One region of the Mesorhizobium sp. M1A.F.Ca.ET.072.01.1.1 genome, then DNA from elsewhere that is predicted to be linked to it. Evidence: predicted binding sites of a transcription regulator. Region 1 holds the regulator's gene; each other region holds the start of a gene.
The links. The regulator LexA, encoded in region 1, represses DNA repair genes until DNA is damaged. The targets are predictions, from matches to a motif close to TGTTCNNNNTGTGTTCNG.
Positions count from the first base shown of each region.

Region 1 (10,420 bases):
AATCGGACTGGCGCGATATCGAGGCGGGCCGCGCGGCGGCCAAGGCAATCGGCGAGCTCGACGTCGGCCAGGCGGCGATTGCGGTCGGAGGGCGGGTTATCGCGTTGGAAGGCATCGAAGGCACTAAGGGCCTGCTCGAGAGGACGCGCGAATTGCGCGGACACGGCAGGCTCGCCGGCAAGACGCGCGGCGTTCTCGTCAAATGCGCCAAGCCAGGGCAGGAGCTGCGCGCCGACCTGCCCTCGATAGGCCCGCAGACGGTCGAGGCCGCACATGCGGCCGGCCTTGCCGGCATCGCCGTCGAAGCCGGCCGCTCGCTCATTCTCGAAAGCCCGGTGACTCTCGCGCGGGCCGATGCGCTTGGCTTGTTCATCGTCGGATTTACCGCGACGGAGCCGACCGATGGCCAGTGAGAGGCCGCTCAAGATCGCCATCGTCGCGGGCGAGGAATCGGGCGACTTGCTCGGCGCCGACATCGTGCGTGCGCTCGAGAAGACCACCGGCCGTAAGATCCGGCTCGTCGGCATCGGCGGCCGGCATTTGCAGGAACTGGGGCTGACACCGCTCTTCGACGGCAGCGAGATCGCGCTGATGGGCTTCAGCGCCGTCTTGCGCGACCTGCCGCGGCTGATGCGCCGGATCAGCCAAACAGCCGGCGCCATCGCGGCGGAGCGGCCGGATTGCCTAATCACCATCGACAGCCCTGATTTTTCGCTGCGCGTCGCCAAAAGGGTCCGCGCCGCCGCGCCCGCCATCCCGATCGTCCATTATGTCTGCCCGAGCGTGTGGGCATGGCGGCCGGGCAGGGCGGCGGCGATGAAGCCCTATGTCGATCACATCCTCTGCATCCTGCCCTTCGAAGTGAAGGCGCTCACCCGACTTGGTGGGCCTCCCGGCACCTATGTCGGCCACCGGCTGACCCAGGATCCCGGCGTGCTTGGCGCCGCCAAGGCGCAGAGCGTACCGCGGGACCTGTCGGAGGATCGCGTGAAGACGCTGCTCGTGCTGCCCGGCTCGCGCCGCGGCGAGGTGCGCCGGCTGATCGAGCCGTTCGGCAAGGCGATATCGGTCTTGCATCAGCGCGGTCACCGCTTGCGGCTGATGCTGCCGACGGTGCCGCATGTCGCCGACCTGGTGAAAACATCCGTCACGCGTTGGGACGAGAAGCCCGAGATCATCACCGATCCGGAGCGCAAATGGTTGGCTTTCGGCAAGGCCGATGCGGCTCTGATCGCCTCCGGAACAGTTTCGCTCGAGCTTGCGCTTTGCGGTGTTCCAATGGTCTCCAGCTACAAGCTCGATCCGATCGCGAGGCAGCTGCTGCAGCATCTGGTGACGACCTGGTCGGCGCTGCTACCCAACCTGATCGCCGATCGCGCGCTGGTGCCGGAGTTCTACGATCAGTATGTCAGGCCGGAGAACCTGGCGCGTCAGCTGGAAGCCCTGTTTGCCGATACCGGCATGCGCGCCTGGCAGCGGGCAGGCTTCGCCGAAATCGCCAGGCGCATGGCGACCGACAGGCCGTCGGGCGAGATTGCCGCAGAGGTGGTGCTGGGATGCATCAGAAAAGCGAATAGGGAGTAGCGAATAGCGAGTGGGCTGGCGCCACTCAGTGCCGCCAGTTCTTTCCCTATTCGCTACTCGCTATTTCGCTATTCGCTCACTCACCGCTTCGCAATCGGCACGTAATCGCGCTCCGTGGCGCCGGTGTAGAGCTGGCGCGGGCGGCCGATCTTCTGGTGCGGATCTTCGATCATTTCCTTCCACTGCGCGATCCAGCCGACGGTGCGGGCGACCGCGAACAGCACGGTGAACATGGTGGTGGGGAAGCCCAGCGCCTTCAGCGTGATACCCGAATAGAAGTCGACGTTCGGATAGAGCTTCTTCTCGATGAAATACTCGTCGGTCAGCGCGATCTTCTCCAGCTCCATCGCGATGTCGAGCAGCGGATCATCCTTGATGCCGAGCTCGCCCAGCACCTCATGCGCCGTCTTCTGCATGATCTTGGCGCGCGGATCGTAGTTCTTGTAGACGCGATGGCCGAAGCCCATCAGGCGGAACGGGTCGTTCTTGTCCTTGGCGCGGGCGATGAATTCCGGGATGTGATCGACATGGCCGATCTCGCCCAGCATGTTGAGGGCCGCCTCGTTGGCGCCGCCATGCGCGGGGCCCCAGAGGCAGGCAATGCCGGCCGCGATGCAGGCGAACGGATTGGCGCCCGAAGAGCCGGCGAGACGAACCGTCGAGGTCGACGCGTTCTGCTCGTGATCGGCGTGCAGGATGAAGATGCGCTCCATGGCGCGCGCCAGCACCGGATTGATCTTGTACTCCTCGCACGGCACGGCAAAGCACATGTGCAGGAAGTTGGCGGCGAAATTCAGCTCATTCTTCGGGTAAATGAAGGGTTGGCCGATGTGGTATTTGTAGGCCATCGCCGCGATCGTCGGCATCTTGGCGATCAGTCGCATGGAGGCGACCATGCGCTGATATGGGTCCGAGATGTCGGTCGAGTCGTGGTAGAAGGCCGACAGCGCGCCGACCACGCCGCACATGACGGCCATCGGATGGGCGTCGCGGCGGAAGCCGGTGAAGAAGCGCGACATCTGCTCATGCACCATGGTGTGGCGCGTCACGCGATAGTCGAAGTCGTCCTTCTGCGCCTTGGTCGGCAATTCGCCGTAGAGTAGGAGATAACAGACCTCGAGGAAGTCGCCGTGCTCGGCGAGCTGGTCGATCGGGTAGCCGCGATGCAGCAGGATGCCGGCGTCGCCGTCGATGAAGGTGATCGCCGACTCGCAGCTTGCCGTCGAGGTGAAACCGGGATCGTAGGTGAAGGCCCCGGTGGTGCTGTACAGCGCGCCGATGTCGATGACGTCGGGCCCGGTCGAGCCGCTTCGCACCTTGAATTCATGCGTCTTGCCGGCGAGCTCGAGCCTTGCGGTCGACTCGCGCGCCTTGCCGCCCGATTCCAGTTTTGTCGCAGCTTCGCTCATTGCAAACTCCTTTATGTTTTCTCATGCCGGCAAGGCAATTCCTGCAAACGACACGTCGAAATCACCGGAATGCGCGAACTTGCCACCGCATTTTAGGAGGTGCGTGCCAGATTGGGCCAAGGCCTAATGTTGCACTGCGAAACACACCTTTCAATGCCAATCTTCTTGGGCCAGTTCGCTCCTAATCGATTTGATCCGCAACCCGCGCCAGGCTCTCCTCACGGCCGAGCACAGCGAGCACATCGAACACGCCGGGCGAGGTGCTGCGGCCGGTGAGCGCGGCTCTCAGCGGTTGAGCCACGGCGCCGAGCTTATGGCCGCCTGCCTGCGCAAAATCGCGAATAGCGGCTTCCGCGGTCGCGGCGCTCCATTGGCTGGAGATCGCGGCGAGCGCGGCATGGGCGCCGCGCAAAATGGCGCGGGCGTCGCTGCCAAGCAACCCCGCAGCCTTTTCGTCGAGCCGCAAGGGCCGCTCGGCGAACAGGAAGCCGGCTCCATCGACAAGCTCGACCAACGTCTTTGCCCGCTCCTTGAGGCCCGGCATGGCGGCAAGCAGCTGTGCCTTGCGCCTGTCGTCGAGCTTGGCCGCGAGCGCCGGGCCACCCTCGAGATAGGGCAGGGTGGCTACGAGAACATCAAAGAGCGCCTTGTCGTCCATCTTGCGCATATGGACGCCGTTCAGCGCCTCGAGCTTGGCGAAGTCGAACCGGGCGGCGCCCTTGTTGACGTCGCCGATGTCGAACCAGGAGATCATATCCTTGATCGACATCACCTCGTCGTCGCCGTGGCTCCAGCCGAGCCTGGCCAGATAGTTGAGCAGGGCCTCCGGCAGATAGCCCATGGCGCGATAAGCCTCGATGCCGAGCGCGCCGTGGCGCTTCGACAGCTTGGCGCCGTCGGCACCATGGATCAGCGGGATGTGCGACATCGACGGCACGGTCCAGCCCATGGCGTTATAGATTACGGTCTGGCGCGCGGCGTTGGTCAGGTGATCGTCGCCGCGGATGATGTGGGTGACGCCCATATCGTGATCGTCGACGACGACGGCATGCATGTAGGTCGGGTTGCCGTCCGAGCGCAGGATGATGAAGTCGTCGAGGTCCTTGTTCGGGAATCGCACCTCGCCCTGCACGCGGTCGTGCACGACGGTCTCTCCTTCGGTCGGCGCCTTGATGCGGATGGCGCCCTTGACGCCGGGAGGGGCCTCGGAGGGCTCGCGGTCGCGCCACTGGCCATTGTAGCGCGGCGGCAGCCCCTTGGCCCGCGCCGCCTCGCGCATCGCCTCCAGCTCGGCAGGCGTCTCATAGCTGAAATAGGCCTTGCCCAGCCGTACGAGCTCCTCTGCCACCTCACGGTGGCGCGGCGCGCGCTCGAACTGCGACACGGCCTCGCCGTCCCATGAGAGGCCGAGCCAGGTCAGCCCGTCCAGGATAGCGGCCGTCGCCGCTTCGGTGGAGCGCTCGCGGTCGGTGTCCTCGATGCGCAGCAGCATCGTGCCGCCCGTGTGCCTGGCGTAGAGCCAGTTGAACAGCGCCGTGCGCGCGCCGCCGATGTGCAAATAGCCGGTGGGCGAGGGGGCAAAGCGGGTGACGACCTTGTCGGACATGGAACTCTCGGAAGAAGCACTGAAGCGGGCATGTTTGCGCGGACTTTCGCGCGGTGGGCGTTCATGTAGCATAGGAGGTCTGGGGCGCAAGGGGCAGACCCGATGGCTGGACGTGGCCGGGGTGCGGAGGAGGGCGAGGAGACGACGGCTGGCGTGAGCGAGCGCCTGCTGTTTGCCGCCACCGTGCCTGCCGAGGCTGTACCGGTTTTGGTTCCAGTGCCGCGTCCGGCCGCCGAAATTTTGCCGCCGGACGGCGATGCTTCGCTACAAGCTCGTCCGCCGGCAGCCATCGACTTAATCCGCAGGCGGTTCCGCCGTGCCTCGTTTTCCGCGTTTCGCCGGGGTGTGGCCGAGGCAGCCTCCACCGAGCTCGACCGCGGCATCGGCTTCCTGCTGGTGCCGGTGTTCCTGGCCGCCGGCGTGATACTCTATTATTCCTTGAGCGCCGAGCCGGATCTTTACCGACCGCTGGCGGCGGTGGCGCTGATGGCTCTATGCGCGGCCGTTTCGCGTCCCTGGCTGAAGACACACCTGGTCTTTATGGCGGCTCTGTTTTGCGCGCTGGGCTTCGTCGCCGCGAAGGTCGAGACCTGGCGCGCCGCAACACCGATGCTCGGCTCCGAAATCCAGACGCGGCTGACAGGCCGCGTCGCCGTCGCCGAGGAAATGGCCAATGGCCGCGTCAGGCTGACCATCGATCTCGTCTCGACAGCGCATCCAAAGCTGCGCTACGCGCCGGATCGCGTCAGGCTCTCGGCACGCAGGATCCCGGCCGGCATGAAGGCCGGATCGCTGGTTACGGGTTACGCACGGCTCCTGCCGCCGACCGGGCCGGTCCGTCCCGAAAGCTATGATTTTTCCTTCGACAGCTATTTTTCCGGCATCGGCGGCAGCGGATTTTTCCTCGGCGACCCGAAAGTCATTTCGCCAACGGACCCGATCGCTCAGACGAGCATCGCCTCGGCCATCGAGAACGCGCGCGAAAACATTGCCGACCACATCAGAAGCACCGTCGGCGGACCCGAAGGCGAAATTGCCGCCGCACTGATCGTCGGCGTGCGCGCCGGCATTCCGGAGGACATCAACGAGGCGATGCGGCGGACCGGCATCTATCACATCATCTCGATTTCGGGCCTGCACATGGCGCTGGTCGCCGGCACGGTCATGCTTCTGCTGCGCGGCGCCTTTGCGCTGTTCCCGGATTTTTCGTCACGCCGGCCGGTGAAGAAACATGCCGCGGCAATCGCGCTTATGTCGATCGCCGCCTATCTCGTCATCTCCGGCGTGGTGGTCGCCGCCGAGCGAAGCTTCATCATGCTGGCCGTCATGCTGATCGCCGTGCTTTTTGACCGCGCCGCGCTGACGATGCGCAACTTGGCGATCTCGGCCATCGCCGTCATTCTGGTGTCGCCGCATGAAGTGGTTGGCCCGAGCTTTCAGATGTCGTTCGCGGCAACCGCCGCTCTTGTCGGCGCCTATGCCGGCTGGTCCGACTACCGCGCCGGCAAGGTGAGAGCGCCGCCGGCAAAGCGTTCGTTCCTGCGGTTCATGTCGCATAAACTGGCAGTCGGAGCAGGTGGCGCCGCAATGACGTCGATCATTGCCGGAAGTGCCACAGCGCTGTTTGCCATCTGGCATTTCCAGCGCGTCTCGCCGCTCAGCCTGCTGGCCAATCTCGCGATCATGCCGATCGTCACGGTCGTGATGTTTCTCGCCGTCGCCAGCGCGGTCATGATGCCGTTCGGCTTCGACGGGCCCTTCCTCTATTTGATGGGCAAGGGCCTGACGGCGATGATCGCGATCTCGGCGTGGCTTTCGGAGTGGTCGCCGGTCGATGCCGTGGGCCTGATCTCGATCCATTCGGTGCTGCTGGCGACGATCGCGCTCGTCATCGCCACGATGGCGACTACCTGGCTGAGGCTGGCCGCAATTCCTTTGGCAGTCGCGGCCGTCATGATCATCCCGCAGGTGCGCACGCCGGACCTGCTGATCTCGGAGGACGCGCATCTGGTGGCGATGCCGATCGGCGGCGGCGAACTCGCCGTCAATCGTGCCCGCTCCAACGAGTTCACCACCGATAACTGGAAACGCGCGCTCAAGGCCGAAACGATCGTGCCGCCGGAGACATTCGCCAAGGGCACGCTGGACATAGCCGATCCCGTCGACTTGCCGCCTGGATCGCCCTTTTACTGCACGGGCGATCTCTGCATTGGCCGGCATCCATCGGGCGCGATCGTCGCGCTCGCCGAGAACCGCGAAGCTTCCCGACCTGCCTGCGACTTTGCAGACCTCATCGTCATCAACGACGCCACGGCCTACAATCCCTGCCGCGATCCACGTATCCTCGTCGTCACCAAGCGGCAGCTCGCGCGCGACGGCAGTGCCGCCGTCTTCTTCGATCCGCAATCGGCGACGGCGCGAGCATCCATTCAATACGCCGTCGAAAAACCGTACCGCCCTTGGCACGAACAGCGGCGCTACTCGCGTGAGGCGAGGGGGTTAGCGCCTTACAAGAAGCCCGAGAAGCCGGAAGCCAAGCCGCAGCCCCCTCAGTAGCGGCGGATGAGCCCCACCAGCTTGCCTTGAACCTTGACGCGATCGGGACCAAAGATGCGGGTCTCATAGGCCGGATTGGCAGCCTCGAGCGCGATGGAGGCGCCCTTGCGGCGGAAGCGCTTCAGCGTCGCCTCCTCGTCGTCGACCAGCGCCACGACGATCTCCCCGGGGCTCGCAGTGCTGGCGTTGCGGATGATGACCGTATCACCATCGAAGATGCCGGCCTCGATCATCGAGTCGCCTTTGACCTCGAGCGCGTAGTGCTCGCCGCCCGCGATCATGTCCGGCGGCACTGTGATCGAATGCGTCTGGTGCTGGATGGCGTCGATCGGCACGCCGGCGGCAATGCGACCCATCACCGGGATGGAGACGGCTGAAACGGCGTCGTCGTCATTGCTGGGCGTCGGCGTGCGGGCGGGCGCCGCCGGTTTGATCTGGCGGCCGAGATTGCCTTGGCCACCCTGGATGACGCTCGGCGAGAATTTCTTCGCCGCATTGAGGCCGGGCGCGATCGAGTCAGGCAGGCGCAACACTTCGAGGGCACGCGCCCGGTTCGGCAGCCGGCGAATGAAACCGCGCTCCTCCAGCGCCGTGATCAGGCGGTGGATGCCCGATTTCGAGGCAAGGTCGAGCGCTTCCTTCATCTCGTCGAAAGACGGCGGAATGCCACTTTCCTTGAGCCGTTCATGGATGAACATCAGCAGTTCATGTTGTTTGCGCGTCAGCATGGCGGCCCCCATGGGTTCTGAAACCAGAATCGAAAAACAAACCCAGAACAAACACTATCTGTTCCAGTTGTGTTCCGCAACCGTTTAAAGTTTAGTGAATGTGTTGACGTTTTGTTCAGCGTAACATCAGAACGCTGCACTCCTCGCCGGCTTCAGCCGCCGGTGCGAAGGGTGGGCGCACGATCAGGCCATTGGCATCGGCGAGCAACCTCAACATCGAGGAATCCTGGATGCCGAACGGTGTTGCGATCAACGCCCCCGCATCTTCGCGGACCACGGCGCGCACATAGTCCTGCCTGAGATCGTTGGCGTGCATTGCGACGCCTAACCGGGCCGTGCGGATTTCCTGCCGGCAGGACCGGCCGCCCAGCCGCGCCAGAAGCGGCTTCAGGAACAGCTGCGAGCAGACCAGGCTTGCGACCGGATTGCCGGGCAGGCCGATGCAGCGAATGTCGCCGAGCCGGCCAAACATCAGCGGCTTGCCGGGACGCATGGCGATCTTCCAGAAGTCAAGCTGCATGCCTTCGCCGGTCAGCACGTCATGGATCAAGTCGTGGTCGCCGACGGAGGCGCCGCCAAGCGTGACGATGACGTCGGCGCCGGCCTTGACCGCCTTCTTGACCAGGGCCGCAATCGCGTCCTTGCGGTCGGCGGCGATGCCGAGGTCGAGCGCGCGCGCGCCGACCGACTGGGCCGTAGCTGTGACGCCATAGGCATTCGACGAGATGATCTGGTCGGGGCCGAGCGCGCTGCCCGGCGGCAGCAATTCGTCGCCGGTGGCGATGATGGCGAGCAGCGGCTGCCGCACCACGTTGAGACTCGGATGGTTGGCCGATGCCGCCAGCGAAAGCGCCGCCGGATCGAGCTGGCGGCCTTTTTCGAGGAGCAGGTCGCCCTCGCAGAAGTCGAGGCCGCGGCGACGGACGTTTCGTCCCTCCGCGGTCGGCTCGGTCACTTCGATGCCGCCGCCGCCGAGATCGCGGACATTCTCCTGGATAACGATGGTATCGGCGCCTTCGGGGAGCGGCGCGCCGGTGAAGATGCGCACGGCCTCGCCCTTGCCGACAGAGCCGGTGAAGCCACGCCCGGCGGGGGCCATGCCGATCACGGAGAGCCGGGCCGGCGCCGAGGCTACGTCGGCGGCCCGTACGGCGTAGCCGTCCATCGCCGACGCATTGAAGGGCGGCTGGGTGCGCAGAGCCACCACGGGGTCGGCCAGGACCCGGCCGGCCGCGTCGGCCAGCGGCACGCTTTCGCCTGGCAGCGCGGTCGCGCCGTCCAACAGGCGTTGGAGCGCCTCGGCGACCGGAAGCAAAGCCATGCTAAGGACCTGCCTTGTAGTCGCCCGACTTGCCGCCGGTCTTCTCGACCAGCCTGATGCCGGAAATTGCCATGGCGCGGTCCGCTGCCTTGGCCATGTCGTAGATGGTGAGGCAGGCAACCGACGCCGCGGTCAGCGCCTCCATTTCGACCCCGGTCTTGCCGGTAACCCTGGCAAGCGCGGTGACCCTCAGGCCGGGAAGCGCGTGATCGGGCTCGATCTCGACGGCAACCTTGGTCAGAAGGAGGGGATGGCAAAGCGGGATGAGCTCATGCGTCTTCTTGGCCGCCATGATGCCGGCGAGGCGCGCCGTGCCAAGCACGTCGCCTTTCTTGGCGTCGCCGGCCAGGATCATCTCCAGCGTTTCCGGCTGCATGGTGACATACCCTTCGGCGATGGCCGTGCGCGTCGTCTCGGCCTTGCCGCCGACATCGACCATGTTGGCTTCGCCCTTGGCGCCGAGATGCGTAAGCGCAGGCATCCTCAAACGGCCTCGGCCGGCGCCTTGCCCGTCAGCAGAAGGGCGGTCGCGGCGGCCACGTCGGGCTGCCGCATCAGGCTTTCGCCAACCAGGAAGGTGCCGATCTTGCTCTTTTCCAGCCGGCGGCAGTCCTGATGGGTGAGGATGCCGCTCTCGCTGACCAGCAGCCGGTCGGCCGGGACCATGGCGGCAAGCCGCTCGGAAACGTCGAGACTGGTTTCGAAGGTTCTCAAATCGCGGTTGTTGATGCCGATCAGCCGCGACGAGAGGCGAAGCGCGCGTTCCATCTCCTGTCCGTCATGCACCTCGACCAGCGCGTCCATGCCGAGATCGAAGGCCGTGGCTTCCAATTCACTGGCCAAGGCGTCGTCGACGCTCGCCATGATGATGAGGATCGCGTCCGCGCCCCAGGCGCGGGCTTCATGAACCTGATACGGGTCGAAGAGGAAATCCTTGCGCAGGGCGGGCAGGCTAACGGCGGCGCGCGCTGCGGTCAGAAAGCCGGGCGCGCCCTGGAAGGACGGTGCGTCGGTCAGCACCGAAAGACAGGCAGCACCGCCTTGCTGGTAGGCCCTGGCGAGCGCCGGCGGGTCGAAGTCGGCGCGGATCAAGCCCCTGGAAGGGCTGGCCTTCTTGATCTCCGCAATCAGCGCGAAGCCGCCGGCCTTCCGCTTGGCCTCAAGCGCCGCAAGGAAGCTGCGCGGGGGTTCCGCATCCTTGGCCTTCGCCTTGACC
Region 1 covers NZ_RZSF01000054.1:17,602-28,021, reverse strand. Annotated here, with positions in the region: partial or broken gene lpxI (UDP-2,3-diacylglucosamine diphosphatase LpxI) at 1-413, shown strand, start outside; gene lpxB (lipid-A-disaccharide synthase) at 403-1,584, shown strand; gene gltA (citrate synthase) at 1,665-2,993, opposite strand; gene gltX (glutamate--tRNA ligase) at 3,175-4,599, opposite strand; gene EOA32_RS10810 (ComEC/Rec2 family competence protein) at 4,702-7,155, shown strand; gene lexA (transcriptional repressor LexA) at 7,149-7,883, opposite strand; gene glp (gephyrin-like molybdotransferase Glp) at 7,999-9,204, opposite strand; gene moaC (cyclic pyranopterin monophosphate synthase MoaC) at 9,206-9,685, opposite strand; gene trpC (indole-3-glycerol phosphate synthase TrpC) at 9,688-10,420, opposite strand, start outside.

Region 2 (10,420 bases), on a different contig from region 1:
TTGCTCGAATCCGGGACGTGGAAAGCCGCCCTTCGGCGGCGTCAGGCCATGGCCGAGGGGAGACATTTGGTGAAACGCATATCGATGCCTTTCATCGTCGCCTCCTGAGGTGTCATTCGTACAAAAGATGCCGCGCTGCGCACGCAGCATCCGGGTGCGGGCTGTTACACTGGTTGCGTTGCGGCATCAAGAGGTGTGAGGAATAACGTGGCCACACTCCAAACCCAAATCTCCCCCTCCTCGGAAAGCTTCCGCTCCAATGCCGAGCGCATGCGGGCGCTGGTCGACGATATCGCCGAGAAGGCGGCGGGCATCGAGCGCGGCGGCTCGGACGAGGCGCGCGAGCGCCACCAAAGCCGCGGCAAGCTGCTGCCGCGCGAAAGATTGGCGCAACTGCTCGACACCGGCTCGCCTTTTCTCGAGGTCGGCCAGTTCGCGGCATGGTCGATGTATGGCGAGGATATTCCGTCGGCCGGCATCATCACCGGCATCGGCCGTGTCGAAGGCCGGGAGGTGATGGTCGTCGTCAACGACGCGACGGTGAAAGGCGGCACCTATTATCCGGTGACGGTGAAGAAGCATCTGCGCGCGCAGGAGATCGCGCTGCAGAACAAGCTGCCTTGCGTCTACCTGGTCGACAGCGGCGGCGCCAACCTGCCCAACCAGGACGAGGTCTTCCCCGACCGTGAGCATTTCGGCCGCATCTTCTACAACCAGGCCAACATGTCGGCAGCCGGCATCCCGCAGATCGCTTGCGTCATGGGCTCCTGCACGGCGGGCGGGGCCTATGTGCCGGCGATGTCGGACGAAACGATCATGGTGCGCAACCAGGCGACCATTTTTCTTGGCGGCCCGCCGCTGGTGAAGGCTGCCACCGGCGAGGATGTCAGCGCCGAGGAGCTCGGCGGCGCCGAGGTCCACACCAGGCTTTCCGGCGTCGCCGACCACTATGCCATGGATGACGAGCACGCGCTGGCCATTTGCCGACGCATCGTCAAGAACCTGAATCGGAACAAGGCCGTAAGCCTGAACTTACAGAAACCAGTATCACCGCTTCACGATCCGCATGAACTCTACGGCATCGTGCCGACTGATTTGCGCCAGCCCTATGACGTTCGCGAGGTGATCGCGCGTCTGGTCGACGGTTCCGAGTTCGACGAGTTCAAGCAGAATTACGGCACCACCTTGGTCACCGGTTTTGCGTATCTGCACGGCATGCCGGTCGGCATCCTCGGTAACAATGGGGTGCTGTTTTCGGAAAGCGCGCTGAAGGGCGCGCATTTCATCGAGCTCTGCTGCCAGCGCGGCATTCCGCTGATCTTCCTGCAGAACATCACCGGCTTCATGGTCGGGCGAAAGTATGAGGCCGGCGGCATCGCCAAGGACGGCGCCAAGCTGGTCACGGCGGTCGCCACGGCACGCGTGCCGAAGCTTACGGTGATCATCGGCGGTTCGTTCGGCGCCGGCAATTACGGCATGTGCGGCCGCGCCTATTCGCCCCGCTTCCTGTGGATGTGGCCGAATGCGCGCATTTCGGTGATGGGCGGCGAGCAGGCGGCGACGGTGCTCGCCATGGTCAAGCGCGAGGGCATCGAGCGCAAGGGCGGTGAGTGGAGCGCCGAAGAGGAAGCGAAATTCAGGAAGCCGATCCTGATGAAATACGAGCATGAGGGTCACCCGCTCTATTCTTCGGCAAGGCTTTGGGACGACGGCATCATCGATCCGGCCAGGACGCGCGAGGTGCTGGCGCTCAGCCTCTCGGCGGCGCTCAATACCGGGGTCGAGGAAACGAAGTTCGGCGTGTTCAGGATGTGACGATGAGCGGCGTCAGCGATAGGATCCGCGTGCATACCGGCGACATCACCAGGCTTAAGGTCGATGCCATCGTCAATGCCGCCAATTCCTCGCTGCTCGGCGGCGGTGGTGTCGACGGCGCTATCCACCGCGCCGCCGGGCCGGAGCTGGTCGCCGAATGCCGCACGCTGAACGGCTGCAGGACCGGGGATGCCAAACTGACGAAAGGCTACCGGCTGCCGGCGCGCTATGTCATTCACACTGTCGGCCCGGTCTGGCACGGCGGGGGCGAGAGCGAGGCGGAGTTGCTCGCCTCCTGCTATCGGCGCTCGCTGGAGATTGCCACCGGTAAGGACTGTCGAACGATAGCATTTCCGGCGATCTCGACCGGCATCTACGGCTATCCGAAAGATCAGGCTACCGAAATAGCCGTCGGCACGGTTGCTGTTTTTCTAGGCGAAAACGCCATCCCCGAGACCGTGACTTTCTGCTGCTTCGACGATCTGACTGCCAAACTATACAGCTCAACCGTTGCTGCGATTGGGGGAGCCTGAACTTTATGACAAAGACGTTCCACCCGTTCACGAGATCGAGATTCTTGAGTGACCATCTAGCGACGCCGGCAAATATTCGATATTGCTCATCCTGCATTGTCTCATGGGGATTGGGTAAAAATGACACGAGAATATCTGCGGAAAGCTTCCGCGTCGATACTTGCAGGAATGCTTATATTCGCCTCGTGCGGCGCTGTCGTCGCCGGGTCGCTGGCTGGAAGCGAGGGGGACAAGCGCTTTCCACCTTACATCCCACGCAATCCCAAGGATCCGTGCAACAGGGCGTACAAGGCCTATCTGGCGGCGAGCGGCCATTCAGCCTACGCGACCACGCCTTATGCCCGGATCATGTCGTCTTATATCATCTGTGGTGGACACCTGAATGCGCCGTCCCAAAAGGTTGCGGAAGAGCTGGCGATGAAATCCTGCCTGGCCACGCGCGCGCACTACAAGGTGACTACGGGCGGCGCCTGCGAGATCGCCGCATCGAAGTAGGCCCGCGCCTGCCGAATTGGCGCTGCCCGTCGCAAACTCGGGAGGCTCCATGTTCGGCAAGATCCTGATCGCCAATCGAGGCGAGATCGCTTGCCGCGTCATCCGCACCGCAAGCAAGCTCGGCGCGCGAACAGTCGCCGTCTATTCGGATGCCGACGCGCGAGCGCTGCATGTCGAGATGGCCGACGAGGCGGTGCATATCGGCCCCTCGCCGGTCGGTGACAGCTATCTGCGCGGCGACAGGATCATTGCCGCGGCGCTTGCCACAGGCGCCGAGGCTATCCACCCCGGCTACGGCTTCCTTTCGGAGAACCCCGACTTCGTCGACCAGGTGACGGCAGCGGGCCTCATCTTCATCGGCCCGTCCGCCGCCTCGATCCGCGCCATGGGGCTGAAGGACGCCGCCAAGCGGTTGATGGAAAAGGCCGGCGTTCCGGTGGTGCCCGGCTATCACGGCGAAGCGCAGGAGATTGTGCTGCTTGCCACAAAAGCGCGCGAGATCGGCTACCCGGTGCTGATCAAGGCGCGCGCCGGCGGCGGCGGCAAGGGCATGCGGCGCGTCGACCATCCGGACGACTTCTCCGAGGCGCTGTCCGGAGCGCGGCGCGAGGCCAAGGCTGCCTTCGGCGACGACCGCGTTCTGGTCGAAAAATATGTCGACAAGCCGCGCCACATCGAAGTCCAGGTGTTCGGTGACAATTTCGGCAATGTCGTGCATCTTTTCGAGCGCGACTGCTCGGCGCAGCGCCGCCACCAGAAGGTGATCGAGGAGGCGCCCGCCCCCGGCATGACGCCGGCGCTGCGCAAGGCGATGACGGAAGCGGCGGTGAAGGCCGCCAAGGCAATCAGCTATTCGGGCGCCGGCACGATCGAGTTCATCGTCGATGCTTCCGAGGCCCTCAAAGCCGACCGCTTCTGGTTCATGGAGATGAACACACGGCTGCAGGTCGAGCATCCCGTCACCGAGATGGTCACCGGCGTCGATCTGGTCGAATGGCAGCTTCGTGTCGCCGCCGGCGAAAAACTGCCGAAGGCGCAGAACGAGATCGCCCTTGCCGGACATGCTTTCGAGGCGCGCATCTACGCCGAGGACGCGGCCAAGGGATTCCTGCCGGCGACGGGCACGCTTTATCATCTCAAATTCCCCGACACGCCGCCGGAGGATGCCGCCATGCGCATCGAGACCGGCGTGCGGTCCGGCGATGCGATCTCGCCCTTCTACGATCCGATGATCGCCAAGCTGGTGGTGCACGCCAGGGACAGAACCACCGCGCTTGGCGCGCTGCGCAAGGCGCTGGCCCGAACCGAAGTTGCCGGCTCGACGGTCAACACAGCCTTCCTTGCAGCACTCGCCGCCGACGCCGATTTCGCGGCGGGCGATATCGACACCGGCCTGATCGGCCGGCATCAGGACGCTCTTGTCGCTGTTCCCGCGCCAAGCGATGAAGCGATCGCCGCGGCGGCGCTGGCAGCGACCGACGCAAGCACGGCGGGTCCGGCCGCCGATCCGTGGTGCTCGCTCGCCGGCTATGCGCATTTCCATACGCTGGCGCGCCGCACCCGGCTGCGTTACGGCGAGGAGAACATCCTGGCCCGGGTTTCGGCGCGGCCAGACGGCCGCTTCCAGGTGGCGCTGGAGGCGCCGCATGACGCGCTCAACGCGCACGACCTCAGGAGCATGCCGCGCAGCGCGCGCTGGCCGGGCCATGTCACGGTGTTCGAAGGAGCGGTCGGATATACATTCACGGTGCCGGATCCGCTGGCCAAGGCGGATGAGGCCGCGGCCGCGTCGGACAGCCTGCGCGCGCCGATGCCGGGATTGGTCAAGCTGGTGCGCGCGGCAGCGGGCGATGCCGTGATCAAGGGCCAGCCGCTCCTGATCCTCGAGGCGATGAAGATGGAACATACGATCGCCGCACCCCATGACGGGGTGATTGCCGAGATCGCGGCCGAAGGCGCGCAAGTGAGCGACGGCACGGTGCTGGTGCGGTTCGAGGACGCACGGGGCTGAGCTGCCGGTCGCCTTGGATCGGCAACGGGACAAACTGGCTGGGGCGGCAGGACTCCAGGGGGACGCCGTAGAGCGCCGAACTGGCCTCCAAATCAGTGCCAAGGCACATACGAAAACGGCCGGGACAAATCCCGGCCATTTCCAATCGATCTGCAGAACGAATTACGGCTTGATCGGCGCGTATTTGCCGTCGTGCCACTGGTTGATGTCGTAGCCGGCGTTCTTCAGGTCGCCCTTCTCGTCGAAGATCACATCGCCGACCACGGTGCTGATCGGCTTGCCGTCCTTCAGCGCCTCGGCGACCTTGGCCGGGTCGTCGGTGCCGGCGCGCTTGACGCCTTCGGCCACCGCCTGGATCACTGCATAGGAGAACAGCGTGAAACCTTCCGGTGTGAAGCCGCCTTGCTTGATCTTGGCCACGGCCTCCTTCGCTTCCGGCTTCGACTGCGGATCCGAGGGGAAGACGAACATCGTGCCTTCACCGGCCGGGCCGGCGATCTGCCAGAATTCCGGCGAGGCGATCGAGTCCGGCATGATCAGCTGGAACTTGACGTTCTGCTCCGCTGCCTGGCGCAGGATCAAGCCGGCCTCCGGATGGTAGCCGCCGAAATAGACGACGTCGGCCTTGAGCTCTTTCAGCTTGGTGACCAAAGCCGAATAGTCCTTCTCGCCGGCATTGATGCCTTCATAGTCGACCTCCTTGAGGCCGCCGGCATTCATGGTCGCCTTGACAGCATCGGCAACGCCCTGACCGTAGGCGCTCTTGTCGTGCAGGACGACGACGTTCTTGCCGGCATAGTTCTTGGCGATCCATGGACCGATGAAAGCGCCCTGCGCATCGTCACGCGTGTAGAGGCGCATGATCGTCGGCCAGCCGGCCTTGGCCGCGGCGTCGGTCAGTTCCGGATTAGACGAGGCCGGGCTCATCATCAGGGTGCCGGCTTCGGCGTAGACGGCGGAAGCGGGAATGCTCGAGCCCGAGCAGGCATGGCCGTCGACGAATTTGACGCCGTTGGCGACGATGCGGTTGGCGACCGACACCGCCTGCTTCGGATCGCACTGGTCGTCCTGGATGTCGATCTTGATCTTGTTGCCGTTTACACCTCCGGCGGCATTGATGGCATCCGCCGCGGCCTGCGCGCCCTGTTTGAACTGGTCGCCGATGTTGGCGAGCTGCCCGGTCATCGGGCCGACCACCGAAATCGTGATGTCGTCGGCGAAGGCAACCGATGCGCTCATCGTCAGGCCCAATGCGGCCGCGCTCAAAATACCCAATCTTTTCATGACAATAGAACTCCTCCACTTGCGCGCGGCCGTTCCGGCCACGCTTCTTCCAGAGAGCCGGGACAATTTCACCCTTCGCCGGAACTGTCGAGAGCACAATCTATCGGGATTTGGTTCATTCCGACGGGGAGTTCTTGGGCCAAGCCGCCGTTCCCATACAGGCGGTGACTGCGCAAATGCAAAAGCCGCGCCGGCCTTGTCCCGGCCGGTCGCGGCTTTTGCAGTCGAGCTTCCCGGCGCCCCGCGCGCCTGAACCCGCTCGCTTCCCTGTGTTGTCGCACGGCTTGAGTTCGTTGACCTGCCGCGTTCTTGGTCTGGTTAACCGGCCGTCTTTTTGCGGCCTTGTCCCTTAAGAGCTTCCGGGCCTTACCCCGCAAAATCAGTGCATCGTCATCCATTCGCGCGCTTCGCGCAGCGCCTTGGCGATCTCGGCCTTCGACATCGATGCCGACAATTCCGAGCGCAGCTCGGCGGCGCGGAGCGATCCCTTGATCGCGGCGATGTTGAACCATTTGTGGGCGGCAATGACGTCGGTCTCGCAGTCGCGGCCGGTCGCATACATCATGCCCAGTTCGAAAAGAATGTCGGCCTGGGCAGTTGCCCCCATGGCGCCGAAGCCGGCTTCAAGCATTTCAAAGCGTGCCATTTCAATCCCCTGTCTGCTCCCGAGAGCTGCCTCCTTGTGTCCCTGGAATTCCCCTGGGCGGGCCGCTCTTTCGATGCTTTCGAGGATGACGGCTCGCCTTGAATCCGTCGTTAAATGGCTTGCTTAATTTGAAGAAAACAAAGCTAAAACAAGAGGTAAACGCGAAGAACCGTTAAGCATAGGAATCCAGCAATTCAGCCGATCTGCGCCAAATTCGTCGAAAATTTGAGGCGCGGGAATCAAGACTTCGCTAACCACGGAAACCGAAGCCTTTTTCGCCATCGGTTCATTTCCAGCGACCGACGCGGCCGAAATCCTTGCAAGCTTCCGTCGCGGCACCGCTTTCGTTTTGGCGATGGCTGGATTAGCTTTACGTTTGCGTAAGGGACAGAAAGGCGGAACGAGGCCCGCCGGAACCCTAAAGGGAGGACAAGCATGTTTCGAAAAGTCAGCCTGGCCCTGGCGGCCACCTTGATGATGGCAGGCGCCGCGTCGGCCGACCCGATCGAGGGCAATTGGAAGACGCAGGCCGGATCGACAGCGGCGATCGCCGGCGGCGGGGCGTTTTCCATCACGCTCAAGTCCGGCAAATATGCCGGCAAGACGATCGGCTCCTTCAAGGCGGCCGGCGACAACAAGTACACCGGCACCATAACGGACCCCGAAACCGACAAGACCTATTCCGGCAAGGCGACGCTTTCCGGCACCTCGCTAAAGATGAGCGGCTGCGTTCTGGGCGGACTGATCTGCAAGACCCAGACCTGGCACAAGCTCTGACAGTCGAACGGATGACGATGCAAAAACGGGGCCCGGCGCCCCGTTTTCTTTTTGAGCGCCGTTTCTGAGCGCAACGCTGGACAAGGCACTTCGCAGGCCTTCGGCCGGTCATGACCCCATCAGCCAATTTGAACGGCAGATGAATATCGGTCTCAGAACCGGTTCAGAGGCGTTCGGGCATTCTCCTCGCCATCGAAGGAGAGACCAATGCTTGTCCGCCGCTTCACCATCGTCTGCCTGCTGATGAGCCTGTTCGGCATGTTCTTCGCCATCCTCGTGGCCGAAGCCGGCCGTCCGGCGCGCTCACCGCGAATGGCCGATACCTGCCGGCTGGACTGCATGAACCATTTCGGCCGCTGAAACGACCAATACTCGAAACCGGAACGACCACCATGAACCGCATCGCTGCCTCCACCCTCAAAGCTCTTCGGCTCCTGCCGCGGGCGATGCTCATCCTGATGGTGCTTGCCGCTCCTGTGCTGGCGGTGCCGATGATGCGCGCAGACGCCGGTTCGGTCATCGAGGCGCCAACGCCGAAGAAGGCAGGCATCGGCTTCGTGCTGCTGGTCAGCCTGCAGCGCGGCTGACACGGCCAGACAAAAATACGTCGCAAGGCGGGCTTCGCGCCCGCCTCCCCCTCCCAAGCGCTCTTCCAAATCCCTATATTGGGCCATGGAAAAGCGAATCTACCCCCAAGCCATCGAATCGGTCGTCATGCCGGAGCCTTTCGGCAGGCAGAGTTTTGACGACGCCAAGAAGGCGGTCGCGGCGCTGGAGGCGCTCTACGACCGCAACACCAAATTCCTGCGCGATTCCTTCGCCAAGCTCGCCGCCGGCGGCGACGAGAGCAGGCGCTACCGGGCCTTTTATCCGCAGATCGGCGTCACCACCACCTCGTTCACGCAGATCGACTCGCGCCAGGCCTACGGCCATATGCCGACGCCCGGGCATTTTGCCACCACCATCACCCAGCCAAAGCTGTTCGAGAACTATCTCGTCGAGCAGCTTCGGCTCATCATGCGCAATCACGGCGTCCAGGTCACGGTGTCGGAATCGACGACGCCGATCCCGCTGCATTTCGCCTTCCTGGAAGGCACCTATGTCGACGGCACGGCTGCCGAGCGCATCAGGCGACCGATCCGCGACCTGTTCGACGTGCCGGATCTCGACGGCACCGACGACCAGATCGCCAACGGCACATTCGAGGTGGCGTTCGGCGAGCCGAGGCCGCTGGCGCCGTTCACGGCACAGCGCATCGACTATTCGCTCCACCGCATGACGCATTACACGGCGACCAGCCCGCAGCATTTCCAGAATTTCGTGCTGTTCACCAATTACCAGTTCTACATCGACGAGTTCGTGGCGCGGGCCCGCGAGCTGATGGAGAGCGGCGGCGGCAGTTACAGCGAATTCGTCGAGCCGGGCAATCTCGTGACCAAGGCCGGGGCCGGCGCGGCGAGCGAAGGCACCCCGCCACAGCGCCTGCCGCAAATGCCGGCCTACCATCTGAAGAAGTCGGGCCATGGCGGCATCACCATGGTCAATATCGGCGTCGGCCCGTCCAACGCCAAGACCATCACCGACCATATCGCGGTGCTTCGGCCACATGCCTGGGTGATGCTCGGCCACTGCGCCGGCCTGCGCAACACGCAGGCGCTGGGCGACTATGTGCTGGCCCATGCTTATGTGCGCGAGGATCATGTGCTCGACGACGACCTGCCGGTCTGGGTGCCCATCCCGCCGCTGGCCGAGATCCAGGTAGCGCTGCAGGAAGCGGTCGCCGAAGTAACGGGACTTTCCGGCTACGATCTCAAGCGCATCATGCGCACCGGCACCGTCGCCACCATCGACAACCGCAACTGGGAACTGCGCGACCAGCGCGGACCGGTGCAGCGCCTTTCGCAGTCGCGCGCCATCGCGCTCGACATGGAATCGGCGACGATCGCCGCCAACGGCTTCCGCTTCCGCGTGCCCTACGGCACGCTGCTGTGCGTCTCCGACAAGCCTTTGCATGGCGAACTGAAACTGCCCGGCATGGCGACGGAATTCTACAAGCGGCAGGTGGCGCAGCACCTCACCATCGGCATCAGGGCGATGGAGAAGCTGGCCGAAATGCCGATGGAGCGGCTGCATTCGCGCAAGTTGAGAAGCTTCTCCGAGACTGCTTTCCAGTAGCCGAGGCAACTCATCGTCTTGCCCGGGCCGCAATTTTGCCGATAAGCAGGCCTGAGCGAGACTATGTCGCTGCAAAAAGATGCCGGCGACATTCGGCAGAACACGACTGACATGACAACAGGCGGCGCGCGCTCAAACATGACGGCTGGGGTGGCATTCCTGGCGATGACGGCACTCACGGCCGCGCTGCTGGCCGGATTCCTCGGCGCGCTGCATCCAGCCCTCGATTCGTTCTCGCATTTTCGTATTCATCTGAGCGTGCTCACGGCGCTGCTGGCGGTGGCGCTGCTTGCCAGTTCGTACCGGCTGCAAGCGGCAGCAGCGCTGCTCTTCGCCCTAGCCTGCCTCGCCACGACGGCCAGCGCGCTGCCCAGGTTGTGGCCGCAGCAGGCGGTCGCCAAACCTGCCGACCGTATCCTCTACAGCCTGCTGCAGATCAATCTTCGCTTCGACAATCCGACGCCCAAGAAGGTGCTGTCGCTGATCGGCCGCACCAACCCTGATGTGATCACACTCGACGAGGTGTCGGGAATGTGGACGAGAGAGCTCGGCTATATCACCGGCGCCTATCCGTACCGCATCCTCTGCCCCTACCCCAACGGCGTATTCGGGGTCGCGCTGCTCTCGCGGCGGCCTTTTGCCCCGGGCACCGCGCCGCATTGCGAGCCGCGCGGTGCGATGGCA
Region 2 covers NZ_RZSF01000038.1:1,328-11,747, forward strand. Annotated here, with positions in the region: gene EOA32_RS08400 (carboxyl transferase domain-containing protein) at 208-1,815, shown strand; gene EOA32_RS08405 (O-acetyl-ADP-ribose deacetylase) at 1,818-2,348, shown strand; gene EOA32_RS08410 (hypothetical protein) at 2,469-2,843, shown strand; gene EOA32_RS08415 (acetyl/propionyl/methylcrotonyl-CoA carboxylase subunit alpha) at 2,893-4,854, shown strand; gene EOA32_RS08420 (ABC transporter substrate-binding protein) at 5,017-6,138, opposite strand; gene EOA32_RS08425 (sel1 repeat family protein) at 6,518-6,784, opposite strand; gene EOA32_RS08430 (DUF2147 domain-containing protein) at 7,220-7,561, shown strand; gene EOA32_RS38460 (hypothetical protein) at 7,769-7,921, shown strand; gene EOA32_RS08435 (hypothetical protein) at 7,954-8,148, shown strand; gene EOA32_RS08440 (AMP nucleosidase) at 8,276-9,736, shown strand; gene EOA32_RS08445 (endonuclease/exonuclease/phosphatase family protein) at 9,875-10,420, shown strand, end outside.
Region 2: the regulator LexA is predicted to act here: its motif matches at 6,918-6,935, upstream of EOA32_RS08425 (sel1 repeat family protein).

Region 3 (10,420 bases), on a different contig from region 1:
ATCAGGCAAGGAGTGGAGCCATCCTTCCGATCACTGGCTGCGCGGCTTCGTCCTCGACAACCGCTCGGCGCTAGGCACGCTTGCCGTGTTCATCGTCATGATGGCGATCTTCATGATCGCAAACCCGGCCGTCTTCACCACCTGGTATCTTTACAGCTCGGTGCTGACGACGCTTCCTGTCGCGCTGTTCGTTGTCGTGCCGCTGGTCTTCGTCGTCACCTGCGGCGAGATCGACCTGTCGTTCCCGGCGACGATGGGTTTCGCCTCATGGGCCTTCGCGATCGTCGTGCAGGCCGGCTACGATCCGTTCCTCGGCATCGCCGCAGCGCTTCTCACCGGCACGCTGCTCGGCTTCCTGGTCGGATCGCTGGTGGTCTATGGCGGCCTGTCGTCGCTGATTGCCACGCTCGGCATGAACTTCCTGCTACGCGGGCTGATCCAGATCATCAACGAGGGCAAGTCGACGGCGCTGACCAGTCTGGCCGGCAGCTCAGCTTACGCGATCTTCTCCGGCCAGCTCTGGGGCATCCCGGTGCAGATCTTCTGGGCGATCGCCTTCGTCGTGTTTTCGGCGCTGCTCTACAACCGCCATCGCTTCGGCGCCCAGGTGAAGGTGGTCGGCGATAACCCGGACAGTGCCAAGCAGATGGGCATCGACGTCCAGCGCGTCCGGGTCAAGGTGTTCGTCTTCACCGGCATCGGGGCGGCGATCGCCGGAACCTTCTCGGTGATGATCAACTTCACCTGGTGGCCGACGGCGGGCGACGGCTATCTGCTGCCGGTGCTGGCATCGGTGTTCGTCGGCGGCACGCCGACCTGGGGCGGTATCGGTACAGTCGTCGGCGGCGCGATCGGCGCGGTCACCGTGTCGTTCATCCAGACCGGCGTCGTGGCGGCTGGTTTGAGCGGCTTCTACGTGCAGTTCTTCAACGGGCTGATCATCATCCTGTCGCTGCTCGGCCACAAATGGAACCAGGCGCGGTATCGCTGAGAGGCTGCGGTTTTCGGACGGCGGTCCGTTGGCCGCCGCTCAAACGCTGGCGACAAACCCGTCCAGCACGCGTTTCTGGCCGGCCTTGTCGAAGTCGATGGTCAGCTTGTTGCCGTCGATGGCGGCAATGTTGCCGTTGCCGAATTTCTGGTGGAAGACGCGGTCGCCGAGCTTGAATGGCGAGGGTGTGTCGGCGACCGATTTGGCGACCAGTTCGCCTTCGATGGTGCGGCCTTTCACCGAGGTGCGGCCGGCGCCATAGCCGCTGTCGGTCTCGCCATAGCCGATGCGTTCGACCTGGTGGCCGGAGCGCGTGCCCCAGTTGCGGTCGGTGGCCTCGGTGCGGTTCGCCTGCGCGCGCTGCCAGCCGGGCGTTGCGTAGGTGTTGGAGAAGCTGCCGGATTTTTCCGCGCCGATATTGTCGAAGCGCGAGGCGCCGTAGGGATTCTGCCGGCCGCCGCCGCGGCCTGAGGCGAAGGAGCCGCCGCCATAGGGATTGCTATAGCCGCCATAGGAATTGCCGCCGTCGGCGACATCGACATGGGCTTCCGGCAATTCATTGACGAAACGCGACGGAATGGTCGATTGCCACAGGCCGTGGATCTGGCGGTTTGAGACGAACCAGACGTGCAGGTTCTTTTTCGCGCGCGTCAGGCCGACATAGGCGAGGCGGCGTTCTTCCTCGAGGCCGGAGCGGCCGCCTTCGTCCAGTGCGCGCTGATGCGGGAACAGGCCTTCCTCCCAGCCGGGCAAGAATACGGTCTCGAATTCAAGCCCTTTCGCCGAATGCAGCGTCATGATCGAGACCGCATCGAGCGATTCGCCCTGCTCGGCCTCCATGACCAGGGCGACATGCTCGAGGAAGGAACGCAGGGATTCGTACTCCTCCATGGAGCGGATCAGTTCCTTGAGGTTCTCCAGCCGCCCGGGCGCTTCCGCCGAACGGTCGTTCTTCCACATGTCAGTGTAGCCGCTCTCATCGAGGATGGTCTCGGCGAGTTCGGTATGCGGCGTGGTCTCCAGCGCCTTCTGCCAGCGCTCGAAATTGGCCGCGACCTCGCGCAGCGCGGCGCGCGGCTTCGGCTTCAGCTCGTCGCTTTCGGCGAGCGTCGCCGCGGCCTCCAGCATCGGGATTTGCATGGCGCGCGCCGTGTCGTGGATCTGGCGGATGGTGGCTTCGCCGAGCCCGCGCTTCGGCACGTTCACGATGCGCTCGAAGGCAAGGTCGTCGCCGCTGTTGGCGACGACGCGGAAGAACGCCAGCGCGTCGCGGATTTCCAGCCGTTCGTAGAAACGCGGGCCGCCGATGACGCGGTAGCTCAAGCCGAGCGTGATGAAGCGGTCTTCGAAGGCGCGCATCTGGAAGGACGCGCGCACCAGGATCGCCATATCGTTGAGGTTGTGCTTCTGCCGCTGGTAGGCCTCGATCGCCTCGCCGATGGCGCGCGCCTCTTCCTCCGAATCCCAGGCGGCATGGACATGCACCTTATCGTCCTCGGGGTCGTTGCGGTCGGTGAACAGCGTCTTGCCGAAGCGGCCCTCATTGTGGGCGATAAGATGCGAAGCCGCACCCAGTATATGCGCGGTGGAGCGGTAGTTGCGCTCCAGCCTGATGATGGTGGCGCCCGGAAAATCCTTGTCGAAGCGCAGGATATTGTCGACCTCGGCGCCGCGCCAGCCATAGATCGACTGGTCGTCGTCGCCGACGCAGCAAATGTTGACAGTGGATTGACGCCGGTTTCCCTCCCCCTTGAGGGGAGGGTGGCCGGGTGAAGCCCGGTCGGGAGGGGTCCTCGCGGCAGTGCTCGACGCTCCGGCGCCTGATGACTGGGCGGCGCCTTCCGCGGCGACCCCCTCCGTCCGCTTCGCGGACACCTCCCCCTCAAGGGGGGAGGATTGCGGCCTCTGCGCCAACAAGCGCAGCCACATGTATTGCGCGGTGTTGGTGTCCTGGTACTCGTCGACCAGGATGTATTTGAACTTGCGATGATAGTCCCTCAGCACGTCCGGATAGGCGCGGAAGATGCGGATCGGGTGATAGAGGAGATCGCCGAAGTCGCAGGAATTCAGCGTCTGCAGCCGTTCCTGATAGGCCTTGTAGAGCTGGCGCCCCTTGCCGTTGCCGAAGCTGCGCGCGTCGCCTTCCGGAATCTCGTCGGGGCCAAGGCCCTTGTTCTTCCAGTTGTCGATCATCTGCGCGAAGGTCTTGGCCGGCCAGCGCTTGTCGTCCAGATTTTCGGCCTGGATCAGCTGCTTGATCAGCCGCACCACGTCATCGGTATCGAGGATGGTGAAATCGGATTTCAATCCGGCAAGCTCGGCATGCCGGCGCAGCAGCTTGACGCCGATCGAGTGGAAGGTGCCGAGCCAGGGCATGCCCTCGACATTCTGCTCGCCGATCAGCAAGCCGATGCGCTGCTTCATCTCGCGCGCGGCCTTGTTGGTGAAGGTGACGGCGAGAATCTGCGAGGGGAAGGCCCTGCCGGTGGCAAGGATGTGGGCGATTCGCGTGGTGAGCACCCGCGTCTTGCCGGTGCCGGCGCCGGCCAGCACCAGAACCGGGCCTTCGGTCGTTTCAACAGCGAGCCGCTGTTCGGGATTGAGGCCGTTCAGATAATCGGGCGCACGGTTCTGCGCGTTGCGTGCGGCCATGGCGCGCGCGGCAAGGCCGGATGGGGCGGCGGGCCGCGCATTCGGTTCGTCAAAAAAGGGCATGTCTTCCGAAAAGCCGGACATCGCCCCCGAATGTAGTGATTCGGCAGCGAAAGGCCAGAAGTGTCTCCGTTTTGTTCTAGTTGTTCCTGTTCGGGGCCGCCTTGACAGGCGCAACTTGCGAGAGAAAGCTGCCAACAGGGCAGGGACGGCAAGCCGTTGCCTCAGAGGCGCCGCAAGCGCGCAACAGTCGAAGGAGTATCGTCTTGGCTGTCACCATCACCTCCCTCGTCCTTTTGCTTATCGGCCTGGTCCTCGGCGGCGGCGGCATCTGGCTGGTGACGTTGGGTGGCAGCTGGTACTACCTGATTGCCGGACTGGCCTTCCTGATCACCGCCTGGCTCGTTTTCCGCCGCAGATCGACAGGGCTCTGGCTCTATGCCGCGATCGTGCTCGCCTCGCTGTGCTGGGCGGTGTGGGAAACCGGCTTTGATTGGTGGCAGCTCGGCCCGCGCGGCGGCATCATCGTTCTCATCGCGCTCTGGCTGCTGACGCCATGGGCCAGGCGGGGATTCACCGGTCCGGACGGACGCGCTCCGCTCATCCTGGCGGTGCTCGCATCGCTTGCGGTGGCCGGCTATTCGATGACCGCCGATCCGAAGGACATCGGCGGCACGCTCAACACCGATAAGGTGACGCCGACGGCCAATCTCGGCGGCGACATGCCGGCGGGCGAATGGCATTTCTACGGCCGCACGCCGTTCGGCCAGCGTTACTCGCCGCTCGCTCAGATCACGCCGGACAATGTCGCCAAGCTGCAGCCGGCCTGGACCTATCGTACCGGTGACATTAAGGGTCCCGACGACATCGGCGAGACGACCTATCAGGTGACGCCTCTCAAGGTCGGTGATGCGCTCTACATCTGCACGCCCCACAATTTCGCCATCGCCATCGATGCCGAGACCGGCAAGGAGAAGTGGCGCTACGACCCGAAGATCAAGCTCGATCCCAACCGCCAGCACCAGACCTGCCGCGGAGTTTCCTATTACGCCGATGCGAAGATCGCGGCGGGCCAGCCCTGCGCGACACGCATCTACCTGCCGACTTCGGACGCCCGGCTTATCGCCCTCGACGCCGCGAACGGGCAAGTTTGTCCGTCCTTCGCCGAAGGCGGCACGCTGAACCTGATGGCCAACATGCCCTTTCCGAAGTCGGGCTACTACTATTCGACCTCGGCACCGCTCATCCTCGCCGGCAAGATCATCGTTGGGGGCGCGGTCAACGACAATTATTCGACCGAGGAGCCGTCGGGCGTCATCCGCGCCTATGACGCGGGCACCGGCGCGCTGTTGTGGAATTGGGATTCCGGCAAACCGGATCAGACGACGCCGCTGCCGGCGGGGCAGAAATACACCAATAATTCGCCCAACATGTGGTCAACGGCGAGCGCCGACGAGAAGCTTGGCCTGCTCTACCTGCCGCTCGGCAACCAGACGCCCGACCAGCTCGGCATGGGCCGCAGCGCCAATGTCGAAAAATTCTCCTCCTCGATCACCGCGCTCGACCTCAACACCGGACAGTTGCGCTGGGTGCGCCAGGCCGTGCATCACGACCTGTGGGACATGGACGTGCCGGCGCAGCCGACGCTGGTCGACATCACGACGGGGAGCGGCGTGGTGCCGGCACTGGTAGGGCCGACCAAGCAGGGCGATCTCTATGTGCTCGATCGGCGCACTGGCGAACCGATCATTCCGGTGAAGGAAGTGCCGGCACCGGGCGGAGCGATCGAAGGCGACCATACCTCGCCGACGCAGCCGTCGTCCGACCTGTCGTTCAACCCGAAGCCGCTGACCGGCGCCGACATGTGGGGCATCACCATGTTCGATCAGCTGGCGTGCCGGATCGAACTGAAGACACTGCGTTACGAGGGACGCTACACGCCGCCCTCGCTGCAGGGCACGCTGGTCTATCCCGGCAATTTCGGCGTGTTCAACTGGGGCGGGGTCGCGGTCGACCCGGTGCGGCAGGTGATGTTCGGCATGCCGACTTATCTCGCTTTCACGTCGAAACTCATTCCGCGCGCGGACGTGCCGCCGCCCGGCGACACCAAGGGCAGCGAGCAGGGGCTCAACCGCAATGAGGGCGCGCCTTACGCGGTGGTGATGGGGCCATTCCTGTCGCCGCTCGGCATTCCCTGTCAGGCGCCGCCCTGGGGCTATGTCGCCGGCGTCGACTTGAGGACCGGGCAGATCGCCTACAAGCATCGCAACGGCACCGTCTACGACATGACGCCGCTGCCCCTGCCGCTCAAGGTCGGCGTTCCAGGCATCGGCGGGCCGATGATCACGGCCGGTGGCGTTGCCTTCCTCGGGGCCGCGGTCGACGACTATCTGCGCGCATATGACCTTACGACGGGCAAGCAGCTCTGGCGCGCGAGGCTGCCGGCCGGCGGCCAGTCGACACCGATGACCTACACCGTCGCCGACGGCCGCCAGTTCGTGGTCATCGTCGCCGGCGGCCACGGCTCGGTCGGTACCAAGCCGGGCGATTATGTGATGGCTTACACGCTGCCCAAGTAGACGAGGACATCCAATCGCGCCGGCCTTTTTCGCCGAGCACGTGGCCAAGCGCCTGCAGCGACGACAGCAAGCGCCGCCTCAGCCAGCCGCTACGCCGGAGGCCTCACGTTCCCGGCATTCCCCTTTTTGCCGTTCGGACCGGGCGGGGCCGCTCCGCAGTTTTCCGTCCCACCGTGACAGCACCATCAACTTTTTCGGAATGACTAAAATGTGATGGATGCGGAAGCCACCGGCAATCGTCATGGTCGAAGTTCGGGTCGAGTGCCGTTGTCGCCGGCGGATGACTGGACCGTGCGCGTTCTAACCCTATCTTGCGCGTCAAACAGTCGTCGAGGAGAGCCATGACCGAACCTGCCGCCAAGCCTGTCGTCACGCAGCCCATCATCACTCAGGCGATGATCGATGCCTATGACGAATATACGCATCTGACGCTGGACCGGCGGCGCTTCATGGAGCAATTGACCCGGCTCGCTGGATCGGGCGCCGCGGCCGCCGCGATCGCGCCGATGCTGGCTGCGAATTCGGCCAAGGCGGCGATCGTCGCCGAGAACGATCCGAGGGTGAAGGGCGAGGACATCACCTATCCCGGCAGCCGCGGCGAGATGAAGGGCTATCTGGTCAAGCCGGCGAACCAGTCCGGCAAACTCGGCACTGTGATCGTCGTCCATGAGAACCGGGGGCTCAATGCGCATATCCGCGACGTCGCCCGGCGCGTGGCGCTGGAAGGCTTCGTCGCGCTGGCGCCGGACTTCCTGTCGCCGCTCGGCGGCACTCCCGCCGACGAGGACAAGGCGCGCGACATGTTCAGCAAGCTCGATGCTGCCCAAGTCGCGGCCGACGGCGTAGCGACGGTCGCCTATCTCAAGACTTACCAAGACAGCAACGGCAAGGTCGGCGCGGTCGGCTTCTGCTGGGGTGGCGGCACGGTGAACACGCTCGCCGTCAATGCGCCGGACCTCAGCGCCGGCGTCGCCTATTACGGCATGCAGCCGAAGGCCGAGGATGTGCCGAAGATCAAGGCGGCGCTGCTGCTGCATTATGCCGGGCTGGACGAGCGCATCAATGCCGGCATCGACGCCTACAAGAAGGCGCTCGACGCCGCGCATATCGAATACACCGTCTATGTCTATGACGGCGTCAACCACGCCTTCAACAACGACACCTCGGCCGCGCGCTACGACAAGAAGGCGGCCGATCTGGCCTGGGGGAGGACGCTCGCCTTCCTTAAGGAGAAACTGGCCTGAGGTGTGTTGATATTCAGGTGAGCCCGGCCTGCGAATGGCGGCTTCCTGCGCTTCCGGTGCTCACTTACTTCAAAGTACGCTCCGCTCCGGTTCTCGGAATCCACCATTCTCGGCTCGGCCTGACCTGAATCTCAACACACCTCGACGGCGGCGGATCACTCCGGCGCCGGCTTGTGCATGGCGACGCCCGCCACAACCAGCGCGATGCCGAGGCAATCGGTGAGGCTCGGAACCTGCCTGAGCACGACGACGCCGATCAGGGTCGCGGTGAGCGGCAAGAGCGATAGCATGAGCGCGAAGCTCGCGCGCGGCAGCCGCGCCATGGCGAGCTGGTCGCAAATGTAGGGGATGACCGAGGAGCAGATGCCGACGCCGATACCGGCGATCATCAGTTGCGGCGCCGAGAAGGCTGGCAGCGCCTCGATGAGGCCGACCGGCAGCACGACGAGGAAGGCGATCGCCATGGCGGTGCCGAGGCCGGCGACGCCGAGGCCTGTCCGGGCGATGCGGTGGCCCAAAACGATATAGCCGATGAACAGTGCGCCGTTGAGAAAAGCCCAGAACAGGCCGACGGATTCGCTCGACCATTTGACATCGATGAGCAGCAACGTTCCGGCGACAGCGATGGCGAGCGCCGCGAAATTGCGGGCTTCTGAGGCCGACCAGCGCGACTCCAATAGTGCCGACGAATTCGATCGCGGCGACCAGCGAGATCGGCAGGCGGTCGAGAGCCAGATAGAAGGCGCAGTTCATCACCGCCAGGCAGGCGCCGAAGGCCAACAGCAGCAGGCGGGCCGAGCGGTCGGCGCGCGTGAAAACCGTCCATGGCCTGGTAAGCGGCGCGAAGACGAGCGCGGCCGTGGCGATGCGCAGCCAGGCCATGCCGAGCACGCCGACCTGAGCGAACAGCAGCGCGGCGAAGGCCGGCCCAAGATAGTGGAAGATCGCGCTGACGCAGAACCAGACATGCGGCGGCACCGCATCGGCCAGTCCGGCGAGGGCAGGGCGTGCAGCGTCGGTGTCGCTGCCGGCCCGGTTTGTCGGACGAACTTGCGCTTCAGAATTCATAGGGTCATTATCGCAGGCGAACTTCGCGACTTATATGGATGATGCACGGCTCCGATCGCCGTTCACCTTCTGAAGAAAAGACAATTATTTGAGACGCCTTCGAAATGAAAATGGCGAGCTGGATGCGGCGGACCTGAAAATCCTGCGACTCCTGGAAAAGGATGCGCGCACCAGCACGGCGGAGCTGGCGCGCGCCGTCGGGCTCTCGGCGCCGAGCGTGGCCGAACGCATTCGCAAGCTGCAGGAGAATGGCGTGATCCAAGCCTATACGGTGAAGATCAATCCGACGGCGCTCGGCATGAAGCTGTCGGCATGGCTGCGAATCAGGCCGGTCCCGGGGCAGCTTGCCGTGGTGGCCGGGATCATTCGCGACCTGCCGGAAATCGCCCAATGCGACCGAGTGACCGGCGAGGATTGCTTCATCGCGCTCGCGCATGTCGGCTCGGTGGCCGAATTGGAGCGGGTGATCGACAGAATTATTCCCTATGCGATGACCAACACCGCCATCATACAGTCGTCGCCGGTCGAGGCGCGCTCGCCGCTTGGCAGTTTAAGGGAGCGCTGAAGGCTCAGTGTGCCCCCGTCTCATGCGCGCCTGCTTGAGAATCGCGCGCCAGCGGATCATGTCGAAGGGGATGGGCTCGTTGTTGTTGGCGATGTGGAAGATCTCGTTGTTGACGTTCTTCAACGATCGCCAGAAATCATAGTCGGTGATGCGCGGATCGGCCGCCAACCGCTCCACTTCGACCTTGATGTCGGTTTTCATGCACTGTCCTCGCACCGCATTCCGCCTGCCGCCCGCGCGTAAACCCGGTGCGGCGGTTTTCGAACGCGCCACTGAGTCGTTCAACAGACTCAATCGGCTTGTTCACGTTAAAACCTTGGTAAGGTTAACGCGGGTGTGCGGCTTTTCAAGCGCTCTTGCGTTTGATGCCGATCGAACGGCCGGCACGCTCCGGCATCGGCAACGCGGCGTGGGCAGCGCGCATGGCTTCAACCTGTGCCATCACATCGGCCGGGAAGGGCGCGACCTTCGGCCCGGCCATGTCGACATGCAGTGCAAGCTGCTCGGACGTCGCGGCCAGCCAGCCATCGACGTGGCGAATCTCCTGATAGGCCCTCAGCCGCTTCTCGTCGTGGTCGATGAGCTGGAACGAGACCTTCACCTTGTGGTCGAGGTGAAGCTCCTGCACGTAGCAGACATGGACTTCCGCCGTGTAGATGGTGAGGCGGCGGTCCCTGGCATAGTTCGGTCCCATGCCCATCAGCTCGAACGCTTCGTCCGAGCAGCGGTCGAACAGCACGTTGTAATAGGCCATATTGAGATGGCCGTTATAGTCGATCCAGTCCTTCTCGATCGCCATCGGCTTGGAAATGATCGGCGCGGGCATCGTCATTTGGTTTTCCTTGATCGTCGCTGGACAGGGCCTGGCTGGTGAGGTTCTCTTCGCTCTGGCGCAATTCCGGTGCTTCACTCTTTTCCTGGAATTGCTTTAGGCATCATCCATAGCTGCATTACAAGAGTGGCCGCTGGTCCATTCGCGGAGGAATTCATGGCTTTGAGCGACCTCAACCCCGTCGAGCGCAACGAGGAAGGCATCGCCGCCGTGCTCGGCATCCTCAAGCAGCGGTTCGGCGAGCGTTTTCAGACCGGCGAGGCGATCCGCGACCAGCATGCGCACACCACCACCTACATCCCGACCCAGGCGCCGGACGGCGTCGTCTTCGCCGAAACCACGCCGGAGGTGCAGGAGATCGTGCGCACCTGCGCCGCGCACCGCGTCCCGGTCATCGCCTTCGGCGTCGGCTCCTCGCTCGAGGGCCACACCAATGCGCCGGGCGGCGGCATCTCCATCGACACCTCTCGCATGAACCGCATCCTCTCG
Region 3 covers NZ_RZSF01000075.1:3,670-14,089, forward strand. Annotated here, with positions in the region: gene EOA32_RS13415 (ABC transporter permease) at 1-991, shown strand, start outside; gene EOA32_RS13420 (UvrD-helicase domain-containing protein) at 1,031-3,727, opposite strand; gene EOA32_RS13425 (glucose/quinate/shikimate family membrane-bound PQQ-dependent dehydrogenase) at 3,910-6,222, shown strand; gene EOA32_RS13430 (dienelactone hydrolase family protein) at 6,564-7,466, shown strand; partial or broken gene EOA32_RS13435 (DMT family transporter) at 7,622-8,534, opposite strand; gene EOA32_RS13440 (Lrp/AsnC family transcriptional regulator) at 8,623-9,099, shown strand; gene EOA32_RS13445 (hypothetical protein) at 9,085-9,300, opposite strand; gene EOA32_RS13450 (thioesterase family protein) at 9,446-9,931, opposite strand; gene EOA32_RS13455 (FAD-linked oxidase C-terminal domain-containing protein) at 10,088-10,420, shown strand, end outside.
Region 3: the regulator LexA is predicted to act here: its motif matches at 3,768-3,785, upstream of EOA32_RS13420 (UvrD-helicase domain-containing protein).